3 regions of the Mesobacillus sp. QJM3NY_10 genome follow, and region 3 is predicted to be linked to each of the others. Evidence: predicted binding sites of a transcription regulator. Region 3 holds the regulator's gene; each other region holds the start of a gene.
The links. The regulator Rex, encoded in region 3, represses fermentation and respiration genes when NADH is low (regulators of the CRP and FNR family bind a similar motif). The targets are predictions, from matches to a motif close to TTGTGAAATATTTCACAA.

Region 1 (4,078 bases), 1.1 Mb from region 3:
TTGACGATTTCGACGACGTGGAACGGAGCGGCCCAGCTTCTATGGTCGATCACTTCGGCATGGACTTCTGACAGATGGTTACGGATTTTACGAACATGTTCTTCATCAGCGTGAATCAACATACTAGTTGGAGATGCCTTCAAATATCTTCTCAGATCGCCGGTCGTGATATTTGGATTTCCCATATTAAAAATGTCCATCAATTTTTCATCATGATAATGTACATATACATCGTCGATTACTTCGGCAATGATATTGTAGAATTTGAAATCATCAAGTGCTTCGACAATATCCTTTGCCACATCGATTGAAAGCGGAGAATGGTGTACTCCCCAGCTATTATCAAGCGGGTGATGGATAAACGCACCGTTGAAGTTGACGATTGGCGTATCAAGTGCAAGCTCATGGTAGTACATCTCGCTGGAACGGAATGGTCTACCGGTCGCGATCATGACAACATGGCCTGCTTCTCGTGCTTTTTGTATTACATGCTTGTTCTTTTCAGAAATCGTTTTATCATCGGTTAGTAAAGTTCCGTCTAAATCTAATGCAATTAAATGTTTTTCAGCCATAAATACTCCTTCTTAAACTCTTTTTTTTTTACATCGTATGCGTATGATTGGCTCTTTTTTCGTAAGAGTTCTACAATACATATATTGGATGATGGTTAATTGGTCTTATAACCACTATGGTAACCATTTTACATATAAATTGTAAAAAAATCATTTTAGATACTTAAAAGTCCGGTAAATTTAAGATCCGCATGCTTCAGGAGGGTTAATTAGTGATTTTGGTCGAGAAGAAACGCATTGAACATATTCCCGTTCTCCATATTGTAAAACAAAAGCAATTTTCAGATAGAATGCCTTTGATTATTTTTCTGCATGGGTTTACGAGCACAAAAGAACGTAACATGCATTATGCTTACCTTTTTGCCGAAAAAGGCTTTAGAGTCATCATGCCTGAGGCGAAATATCACGGAACTCGCAGTGAAGGATTGTCAGAGGCTGAGCTTGGCTACCGCTTTTGGGAGATCGTCATCACGTCGATTGAAGAGCTTTGGACAATCAAACAGGAATTGGTGGAGGAAGGACTGGTAGATCCAGCGAGAATTGGTGTTGCCGGTACTTCGATGGGCGGAATTACAACACTCGGCGCACTTGCAAAGTACGAGTGGATAAAGGCTGGTGTCAGCTTGATGGGTAATCCTTCATTTGAAGAGTTTGCATTATGGCAGCTGAACGAAATGGAAAAAAGGAGTATTCAGACAGGGTTATCCAAGGAGCAAATATCAAGCTTGCTGAATCAGTTAAAACAATACGACCTATCCCTGCAGCCTGAAAAATTGAACAAACGCCCGCTGTTATTCTGGCATGGAAAATTAGATCCGGTCGTACCGTATCAATCTGCTTATGATTTTTACGCGCAAAACAGGAAAAGCTATGAGGGAACAGTCGGGATGTTTGAATTCATCACCGATGAAAATGCCGGACACAATGTTTCAAATGCTGGTGTTGAGGCATCTGCGAAATGGTTTGAAAAGTATATCTAATGCCTTTCCGCTTTTAATGAGTATAAAACATTGTTATGATGGAGATAGGTTACAGCAATAAAAAAGGAGTGTTCACCGATGGATGAAGAATTAAAAGATAGCATGATGGGTGCGCTTGAGATGGTCGTTGACCCTGAACTTGGCGTCGATATCGTTAATTTAGGGCTAGTATATGATGTGGATTTGAACGAGGAAGGACTTGCGACAGTGACAATGACACTGACGTCTATGGGCTGCCCGCTAGCAGGCACGATCGTTGAGCAGGTCAAATTGGCTCTTGCCGACCTTCCAGAAGTAAAAGATACAGAAGTTAATATCGTATTCAACCCACCTTGGTCTAAGGACATGATGTCCCGTTACGCGAAAATTGCTTTAGGCGTGAGGGATTAAGATCTTAACATTTGGCTCTGTTAAAGCCCAATTTTGTTTTTAAAGCCCTGTTGATTGTAGTGGAAGGCGCGAAGACTCCTGCGGGATGAGCAAGTCATGAGGAGACCCCGCAGGCGCAAAAAGCGCCGAGGAGGCTCCCCGACTGCCCGCGGAAAGCGAAGCGCCTGGAACGAAAATCAACAGCCGAATTTAACAGAGCCTAACTTTCAAGCAGCAGGAACCAGCCTGCTGCTTTTTTGCGCCCTTTTTCATAATGATTATGTCCTATACGACATGTAACAGGGTTTCAAATTCACAAAACTGTCATACAAAAAGGCAATTATATCTCTATTTATGTGAGTTAGTTCACTTAATCATGTTGGAAACACTTATATACTTCTTTTATAGAGAAGTACTTAAGGAGGCGCCAATGATGTTTGATAGAGATTTTAACAAAGACCCATTCATAGTGATTTGGGAACTTACCAGAGCCTGCCAATTAAAATGCCTGCACTGCCGTGCGGAAGCACAATATAGAAGAGATCCGCGTGAATTGTCCTTTGAAGAAGGGAAAGCGCTGATTGATCAAATATATGAAATGAATAATCCGATGCTTGTGTTCACGGGTGGGGACCCATTGATGAGGGAGGACGTTTTTGATATCGCAGAGTATGCGGTGAAAAAAGGCGTGCGTGTTTCGATGACACCAAGCGCGACACCTAATGTGACGAAGGAAGCGATTGAAAAGGCGAAGTCAGTTGGGTTGTCCCGCTGGGCATTCAGCATTGACGGACCAACAGCTGAAGTCCATGACCACTTCAGGGGTACGGCAGGTTCTTTTGATTTAACGATGGAGAGAATCAAGTATTTGCATGAGTTGGAAATTCCCATTCAGATCAATACTGTAATTTCACGATATAATATTGAGTATTTAGATGAAATGGCAAAAATGGTTGAAGACCTGGATTGTGTTCTTTGGAGTGTGTTCTTCCTTGTTCCGACAGGACGCGGCCAGGAAAAGGATATGATCTCTCCGGTAGAGCATGAAAAAGTCTTCACCTGGTTATATGATTTGAGCAAGAGGGTTAAGTTCGACATTAAAACGACAGCAGCACAGCATTATCGCCGGGTAGTCATTCAGCAAAAAATGCGTGAAGCAAGGGATCACACCGAAGAAATTGATTACTTGACGGCACTGACAAAGGAAGGGTTGACTGGATCTATCGACGGTCTTGGACGCGCGCCAAAAGGTGTCAACGATGGCAATGGTTTTGTGTTCATTTCGCACGTTGGAGATGTTTATCCAAGCGGACTGTTGCCTGTAAAAGCAGGGAACGTAAGGGAACAGCCGCTTGCTGAAATTTACAGAGATTCTCCTATCTTCAAGTCATTGAGGAATCCTGACGAGTACAAGGGAAAATGCGGAGTGTGTGAATTCAGGCATGTATGTGGGGGTTCACGCTCAAGAGCATACGCGATGACCGGTGATTACCTGGAGAGCGAGCCATTCTGCGTATACATTCCTAAAGCGTTGAGAAAACAAAAACAGGAGAGCTAAAAAGGCTCTCCTGCTCAGACAAAATTGTTTTTAACATAAAAAGCGAGTGAAGCCAAAAAGGCATACACTCGCTTTTTTTATTTGTCAGGGTCCTCCAGCGCTAGTCGAAGCTAATCATGGCGCTTGCGCTTTTTGTTCTTATCATTAATCTATTGAACAAAATACCGCCGGGCAGTTTTCGCAGCCGATTTCCTGTCGTAAATATTCTACATCATGAACCAGGATTTTCCCTTTTTTAATTGAAATGATTCCTTCTCGCTTCAGGTCATTCAGGATGCGGTTTGTGCTTTCGCGGGAAGTTCCGCAGAAGTTTGCCAGCTCTTGGTTCGTTAACGGCAGGTCAATCAAAATGCCGGTGTCTTTATGGACGCCATAGCTGTTAGTCATTCGGATCAAGGTGGAGAATAATGCTCCTTTTTTTCCGTTAAGCACTAAATCGCGGAATTTAGTCTGAGTTTTACGGAAATGATCGCTCATCCACTTCATGAATTCAAACGCAAGTGTCGGATTGTGGAAGATCTCCTTTTCAATCACGTCTTTTCTGATTGCGGCGATTTTCGCGTCTTCAAGGATAAGCGCACTTAAGAGGTACTTAGGTG
Region 2 (4,078 bases), 240 kb from region 3:
GCGCCGCTGCCGACAAAGGCACTCTTTTTCTGGATGAAATCGGCGAAATCTCGCTGGATGTGCAAGCAAAGCTCCTGCAGTTCACCCAGGACAAAACCTTTACACCGCTAGGGACCGCCAGAGAGGTTTTTTCAGACGTTCGTATCATCGCAGCCACTAACCGGAATTTATGGGAAATGGTACAGAACGGTGAGTTTCGTGAAGACTTGTATTACCGGTTAAATATCATTGGAATCAAATTGCCTCCATTGCGCGAGCGTATCGAAGACATCCCTTTGCTCGTCGAACAATTTTTGGCACAGTTTGAAGAAGAACATAACCGCAGCTATTCGATTTCCAAAAACCTATTAACAAAACTCACTTCCTATCCATGGCCTGGCAATATCCGCGAATTGCAAAATGCCTTGTCCAGGGCAACCGTCCTTTCCCGTTCAGGACAATTGATTCTCGAGGATTTTCCCGAGGAAACCCAGAACCATTTTTCAGAAAAAGAGCTTGAATCTCCTGATATTCATATCGAATTGACTGACGATTTTTCTTTACCAGAACATCTAGAAAAGGTTGAAAAAGAAGTGATTGAAACCGCTTTGACAAGCGAAAACGGCAACCAGGCACGTGCTGCCGAAGCTCTCGGCATAACAAGGCAAGGTCTATTGTACAAGATTAGAAAATACAAAATCCTCAGAAATAAGAATGACCTATAAAAAAAGCTGCCGGGATTTAATTTCCCGGCAGCCTATTTATTTTAAAGGGGGATTTAAAATCAAGTTAAGCTACGTTGCGAGTGACTTCTTCTCCGCGTTTGAAAACTGTTTTGCGGATGAATGGTACAACCCAGCGGTCTAAACCGTATTTGCCTGCGTTGAAACCAGCAGCAAGGATGATGAATCCGAAGAAGATGTCAGTTGGGTTGTGAGATACTGTTCCGGCAAGGAAGAAACTGAAGTTCATCACAAGGCCGAAGAACATTGCAGCAGTTGTCAGAGTTCCAAGTAGTAATCCAAGTCCAACAAGGAATTCGCCTAGTGGAACGATGAAGTTGAACAATTCTACGTTCGGGATCGCGAAACTTTCAAGGAAGTTCACGTACCATCCATACACTGCATTTCCGTCTGGACCTTTAACTGGGTTCGCCACCGCATTTTTCAAAAATCCAGAAGCGTCGAAGCCGTCACCAGTCAATTTACCCCAACCTGCAGTCATCCAGTTGTATCCTAGCCAAACCCTAATGACAGTCAATATCCCAGCAGCAACATTGTTTTCTCTTAACCACTTTGCAATCATGTTCCTCACTCCAATAAGTTAATTAGTATTAGTACACTTATAAGATATCAAATATATCTCGAAAATAGGGGTTTTTGTGAATGAATTCACAATTCTGTTGAAATGTTTTGAACGAATGGTGACAACGCAATCATCCAGGCTTTAAAAGCTTACTAATAAAGGCTCTCCATCAAATTAACACTGGATTTGTTATTGGACTTCGACCTTATTAAGGGGTATTGGACGTCCCCCCTATCAAGAAACTTTAAAGGTAACTGGCAGGAGACCTGCAAGGATCTTCAATGGAATGGCTTTTTTTCCAAAAAAAATTTATCTCCCTGCATACTGCGCCAATTTCAAGCCATCATAAGGACGAATAACAACAAAAGAAGGAGTGAATAAAGTGAAAAAGTCATTCATTTTAGCAGGATGTGCTGCAATTTCATTCGGTTTGGCTGGCTGCGGAGCGAATAACAATGCTGCCGACGATAACGGCGAACAGCAGGTAGAAATCTCCCAGGTTCAGCGCGGACCAGCTACCGAAGGAACCAGGCTCCAGCTGGCTGATCGTGCAGAGCGCCAGGTAGAACAGATGCCGGAAGTCGACGACGCACGAGTCATCATCTCGGAAAACAATGCATACGTCGCAGTTAGACTCGCAGATAACAATGGCGAAAATAATGGGAATGCTTCAGTCAATGATGCATTGGATGGCAACGGCAGGACTTTTGCCGAGAATGGACGAGTTGACCAGGGTGACAACCGTGCAGGAAATGATGGAATCATTGACGGCAAAGGTGACGCAGGAAATGGCGATCGCCAAAACGCTGGAAACACAAATGGCAACAATATTTTTGGCAACGGAAATGATAACGGCAATGGAAACATGAATGGAATTGGTAATACAGACATGAATGGAAACGCAACTGGTAACACCATGAACGGTAATAAGAGCCAGCTGGAGCAGCAGATTGAACAAAGAGTGCGCCAGGCAAATAACAGAATCGATAATGTATACGTTTCGGTTGACCGTGATGCCTTCAACAGAATGGGAACATTCGCCGATGACATCCGCAATAACAGAAACAGAGACGGTCTATTTGATGACTTCAGAAACACAATGGGCAATTTCTTCGGAAGATAATTTCATTAACGGCGACGAGGCATAGGAATGATTTTCCTATGCTTTTGCTTTTTCAGGAAGGATTTGCTCCCTGGATATAAAAAATGGCTGCCGAGGAATTCCCGGCAGCCAAATTATATTAAAGGGGGATTTAACTAAGTTAAGCAGCGTTTCGTGCCGTTTCTTCTCCACGTTTGAAAACAGTTTTGCGGATAAATGGTACGACCCAGCGGTCTAGACCGTATTTACCTGCGTTGTAGCCTGCGAACAGGATGATGAAGCCGAAGAAGATGTCAGTTGGGTTGTGAGATACAGTTCCGGCTAGGAAGAAACTGAAGTTCATCACTAGACCGAAGAACATTGCAGCAGTTGTCAGAGTTCCAAGGATCAAGCCAAGTCCTATTAGGAATTCTCCAAGTGGGACGATGAAGTTGAACAATTCTACATTCGGGATCGCGAAGCTTTCAAGGAAGTTCACGTACCAGCCGTACACTGCGTTTCCGTCTGGACCCTTTACCGGATTCGCAACCGCATTTTTCAGATAACCGGATGCGTCAAAACCTTCACCAGTCAATTTACCCCATCCAGCAGTCATCCAGTTGTATCCAAGCCAGATTCTTATAACAGCCAATAAACCAGCAGCAACATTGTTTTCTCTTAACCACTTTGCAAACATGTTCTTCACTCCAATGGGTTATTTAGTATTAGTACACTATTAACATATCAAATTTCCATCAAAAGAATACTGCGTTGTGACATTAGTCACAATTCTGTTGAAAAGCTTTGACCAAATTATGTCAGAGGATCATTTCGAAGTTATTTTCCCGATATTACCGTGGTTAATTGTAAATTTTACAATGCTTGTCTATACTGGTAACAACGATATCAGAATATTCATTCTATAAAGGTGGCAGATCATATGAAACTTGGTGCATTTTCTGTAAGCTTAACTGTAAAAGACATTGCGGCTTCAAAATCTTTTTACGAAAACTTGGGGTTTCAAGCCCTGGGAGGAGATATCAATGAAAATTGGCTGATCATGAAGAATGAAAATTGCATAATCGGACTGTTCCAGGGGATGTTTGAAAAAAATATCCTTACCTTCAATCCGGGCTGGAATGAGAATGCCGAAAATCTGGAAAGCTTCACGGATGTTCGAGAACTTCAAAAGCAGCTTAAAGGAAACGGAGTTAAGTTCCTTACTGAAGTAGATGAATCCGGAGAGGGTCCGGCTCATTTTACGATTGAGGATCCTGATGGCAATCAAATTCTTGTTGACCAGCATAGATAAATACATATTTTAAAAGATCGAAGGGAGATGTTTTGATTATGTATGAATTGAAAACGAAGGAGAACGACAATAGTGTCATCGAGTTCATTGAAAATGTCGACAGCCCTAAAAAACGGGAGGATGCGTATAGACTGTTAGATATTTTTACAGAAACAACAGGTTATCCAGCGAAAATGTGGGGACCGAGCATTATTGGCTTTGGCTCCTATCATTATAAATATGAATCTGGCCACGAAGGAGATGCGCCGCTAGTAGGCTTCTCTCCTCGCAAAGCCAAGATCAGCCTGTATTTTGCTACTGGTGACACGGAAAGAGAAGCGCTATTGAAAGAGTTCGGCAAACATACTTCCGGGAAAGCATGTGTGTACATAAATAAAGTGGCAGATATTGATGTGGATGTT
Region 3 (4,078 bases):
TTTTTCTGATTTAAGGGGGTATTCATCCCAAAGTTCGTTCAAAACCTTTTTATTCGAGCTGAGCTCTGCTTGTTCCTGGTCATAATAGCCGATCGAAACATTTGAACCGTATTGAATATTTCCAGTTATTGAAGGCAGTTTTTCAACGATTGTTTTTAATAAAGTCGATTTTCCGACGCCATTTGGCCCAACGAGTGCTGTGCTGTCGCCACGCGAAAGGTTGAATGTGATATTTTCAGATACGACCTCATTCTGGTAGCCGACAGCAAGTGTATCCACCTTCAGGACATCATTTCCGCTCTGGCGTTCAATTTGGAAGCTGAACGAAGCCGATTTTTCATCGCCTTTGGGCCTGTCCATCCGGTCTATTTTATCAAGCTGCTTCCGACGGCTCTGGGCACGCTTAGTTGTTGATGCCCTCGCCAGATTCCGCTGAATAAAGTCCTGCAGCTTGTTGATCTCATCCTGCTGCTTCTCAAATAGTTTCAGATCACGTTCGTAATTCGCGGCTTTCTGCTCTAAATACGAGCTGTAATTGCCAGGGAACTTCGTCAACTGATGGCGGGAGATTTCGTATACCTGGTTCACGACCTTATCCAGGAAGTAACGGTCGTGTGAAACAATCAGGATAGCGCCGTCATAACCCTGTAAATACTGCTCAAGCCAGGATAGCGTATCGATGTCAAGGTGGTTCGTCGGTTCATCGAGAATCAAAATATCCGGGCGAGTCAATAATAGCTTCGCCAATGCGAGTCTAGTTTTCTGTCCCCCGCTTAAAGTGGATATTTTTGTGGAATAATCAAAAGAATGGAAGTTCAGGCCGTGAAGGACAGAACGGATATCGGCTTCATATTGGTAGCCGCCTTTTTCCTTGAACTGCACCTGAAGAAGGTCATACTCTTTCATGACTCTTTCGTATTCAGTCTCATTTGACAGAATGGCGGGATCCGACATCTTTTCTTCCAGCCGGCGCAAGTCTTTTTCCATGCTGTGCAGATGGTCAAAAACGGCTAGCATTTCATCCCAGATGCTTTTCTCGGATTCAAGCCCGGTATTTTGCGCGAGATAGCCGATCATCGTCCCTTTTGGGCGAATGATCTCGCCGCCGTCATGAGATTCGTACCCGGCGAGGATTTTCAGCAGGGTCGATTTTCCTGCCCCGTTCCGGCCGACAAGCGCTACTCGGTCATTGGTCTGTATTTCAAACTTTATATTCGATAAAATAAGATCAGCAGCAAAATATTTTGATAGCTGATTCACCTGTAATAAAATCATTATTTTCACCTCTATTGCCTTAGAGATAGTGTAACCCAATAATATAGGCACGGCAATATGTGCGAACTGCTATAGGTGGTAAGGTGTAAAAAATTCCCTGTGTATTGTGAACACTGAAACAAAGTTCACACACAAGTTTTATAAAATAGTGTATTATTTGGTAGAAAGGAGCTTTAACATGGCAGAATTTACGCATTTTAATGAAGAGGGAAGAGCGAAGATGGTCGATGTCAGTGAAAAGCCGGAGACGGTCCGTACGGCAGTCGCCCATTCAAGCATAACCGTGAACGAAGATATATATAGTAGAATCACTGAAAATAAGATGAAAAAAGGGGATGTACTGGCTGTCGCGCAGGTAGCAGGCATCATGGCGGCAAAAAAGACATCCGAAATCATCCCGATGTGCCACCCAATTCCTTTGACAGGCATTGACCTTTCGTTCGATTGGGAGCAAAATGGTAATGACTATATTTTAAATATCGCCGCAGCTGTAAAAACAAAAGGGAATACAGGTGTGGAAATGGAAGCGTTAACAGCAGCTTCAGCATGTGCGCTGACTGTTTATGATATGTGCAAGGCCGTTGATAAGGGCATGGTGATTGGCAAGACATATCTGGTCGAAAAAACCGGCGGTAAAAACGGTGATTTCAAGAGAGAAGAAAAGTTGAGATAGAAATAACGGACAGGGTGGAGGATGGAGAATGACGAATGATGCTATGAAGATTCCGCAGGCAACCGCAAAACGTTTGCCACTGTATTACCGGTTCTTATTGAACTTGCATTCTTCAGGGAAGCAAAGGGTGTCATCCGCGGAATTAAGTGAAGCGGTAAAGGTGGATTCAGCAACAATCCGAAGAGATTTTTCCTACTTTGGGGCTTTAGGTAAAAAGGGATATGGCTATAATGTGAATTACCTGCTAACCTTTTTCCGTAAGACATTGGACCAGGATGAGCTGACGAAAGTTGCCCTGATCGGTGTCGGAAACCTGGGAACAGCATTAATGAACTACAATTTTTCAAAGAATAATAATACGAAAATCAAGATAGCTTTCGATGTTGACGCAGGAAAGGTCGGCACGAAAATCGGCGAAGTCTCAATATATCACATGGATGATCTTGACAAGGTTGTCGTCGAGGAAGGGATCCAGGTAGCTATCCTGACGGTTCCTTCAGCCGTAGCACAGCCGATCACAGACCGATTGGTACAGGCGAATATCAAGGGAATCCTGAACTTCACGCCGGCGAGGCTGAATGTGCCGCCGTCGATCAGGATCCATCACATTGATTTGGCGGTTGAGCTGCAGTCATTGATTTATTTCTTAAAACATTATCCAACAGATACTGAAACAACTGAATCAGTCGAATAAAAAATAGCTCCTTCATGAAGGAGCTATTTTTTCTGTACATTCTTCAGTTTGAAATGGAACATAATCATCCTGATGCCGGACCCGAAGTCGAACGTGGCAAGAGCTACAAGCAAATAGCTAAAGAATCCCCAGCCTGTCTCGTTTACATTCTGGATGGCGAAATAGGTGAATAAGCTGCCTAACAAGATGTAGACAATGCCTGAAAATAAAGGCGATTGCTTCATAACTTAAAATCCCCCAATAAAGCTTTGTATTTTCTCTGCTTCTTTTATCATTCTCTCAATGTCTTCCCTAAATACGGATTGAAGCAGGACAACCATTGTATTCATTGTAACGTGGGCAATGATTGGCACGATGATCCGCTTTGTTTTTACATAAAGGAAGGCAAAGGTGAAGCCCATCGCTGAGTATAGGATCACGTGCTCCGGCTCCATATGGGCAAGCGCAAAAATGACAGAGCTGATTAGTGCGGAAAAGAAGAAATTCATTTTCTTATGCAGGCTGCCGAAAATGATTTTACGGAAGACGATTTCTTCTAATATAGGGCCGATAATCGAGCTAACCAAAATGATAACTGGGAACATTTCAATCAATTTAATGATTTCCTGTGTATTCTCCGAGCCCATTTCAATACCAATCATGTTTTCGATGCTAGCCGCGATTGATTGGGCGAACAGAGCAAGGAATACACCTGCGAATGCCCAGGCAGCAGAGCTTGCAGGTGATGAAGCATCACGCAGGTCAGTCTCTGTTCTGCGTTCTTTCCTTAGAAGCAGAAGCACAATCACAAGTGTGAGAGAAAAGCTGATCACGAGCCAGTATGGAATCGAGAGTGTCTCCATTTCCTTAAGGCTTTTTCCCATTGCAGCTCCGATAAAGGCAACAATCGGAATGCCGATCAGGCTTGAAAGCTGCATGACAATATAGGCAATAATGACGTACCAGTATTCCTTTTTCAATATGATAATCTCCTTCTATTCGGATCGGTCTATGTGTATGCCATAAAAGCTATTATAAGAATGCTATCTATCCATTTTACTAGTAATCATCAGGAAAGTTCAAATATCAGGGTGTCTTATGAATGTTTTGGTCAAAATTCCTTTGAACAGGCATACTCTTTAAGGTGGCCTTTTTTGGCCAGGCTGCCTGCAAAACCGCGAAATATAGTACTTGCTGTCGAAGGGAGAGAAGTTAGATTCATCTGCTAACTTTTATAAAAAAAGTTAGGCTTCACGCTTGCAAAAAAAATAGAGATTCATTATTATATAAATTGTGTTAGCACTCTATTGAGGAGAGTGCTAATAAAAAATTCTACATATAATTTGAGGAGGTTGTTTCACTTGATCAAGCCACTAGGAGATCGCATTATTATCGAGCTTGTTGAGTCTGAAGAAAAAACTGCAAGCGGTATCGTTTTACCCGACACAGCGAAAGAA

Region 1: the regulator Rex is predicted to act here: its motif matches at 2,276-2,293, upstream of AC0VX7_RS06835 (TIGR04053 family radical SAM/SPASM domain-containing protein).
Region 2: the regulator Rex is predicted to act here: its motif matches at 1,359-1,376, upstream of AC0VX7_RS02465 (DoxX family membrane protein).

Annotation. Positions count from the first base shown of each region.
Region 1 covers NZ_CM149675.1:1,364,166-1,368,243, forward strand. Annotated here, with positions in the region: gene AC0VX7_RS06820 (Cof-type HAD-IIB family hydrolase) at 1-572, opposite strand, end outside; gene AC0VX7_RS06825 (prolyl oligopeptidase family serine peptidase) at 785-1,552, shown strand; gene AC0VX7_RS06830 (metal-sulfur cluster assembly factor) at 1,631-1,942, shown strand; gene AC0VX7_RS06835 (TIGR04053 family radical SAM/SPASM domain-containing protein) at 2,352-3,479, shown strand; gene AC0VX7_RS06840 (Crp/Fnr family transcriptional regulator) at 3,624-4,078, opposite strand, start outside.
Region 2 covers NZ_CM149675.1:489,527-493,604, reverse strand. Annotated here, with positions in the region: gene AC0VX7_RS02470 (sigma-54-dependent transcriptional regulator) at 1-704, shown strand, start outside; gene AC0VX7_RS02465 (DoxX family membrane protein) at 769-1,284, opposite strand; gene AC0VX7_RS02460 (YhcN/YlaJ family sporulation lipoprotein) at 1,667-2,407, shown strand; gene AC0VX7_RS02455 (DoxX family protein) at 2,547-3,062, opposite strand; gene AC0VX7_RS02450 (VOC family protein) at 3,306-3,677, shown strand; gene AC0VX7_RS02445 (DUF1801 domain-containing protein) at 3,716-4,078, shown strand, end outside.
Region 3 covers NZ_CM149675.1:253,779-257,856, forward strand. Annotated here, with positions in the region: gene AC0VX7_RS01405 (ABC-F family ATP-binding cassette domain-containing protein) at 1-1,275, opposite strand, end outside; gene moaC (cyclic pyranopterin monophosphate synthase MoaC) at 1,454-1,948, shown strand; gene AC0VX7_RS01415 (redox-sensing transcriptional repressor Rex) at 1,977-2,642, shown strand; gene AC0VX7_RS01420 (YdiK family protein) at 2,666-2,866, opposite strand; gene AC0VX7_RS01425 (CPBP family intramembrane glutamic endopeptidase) at 2,870-3,601, opposite strand; gene groES (co-chaperone GroES) at 3,983-4,078, shown strand, end outside.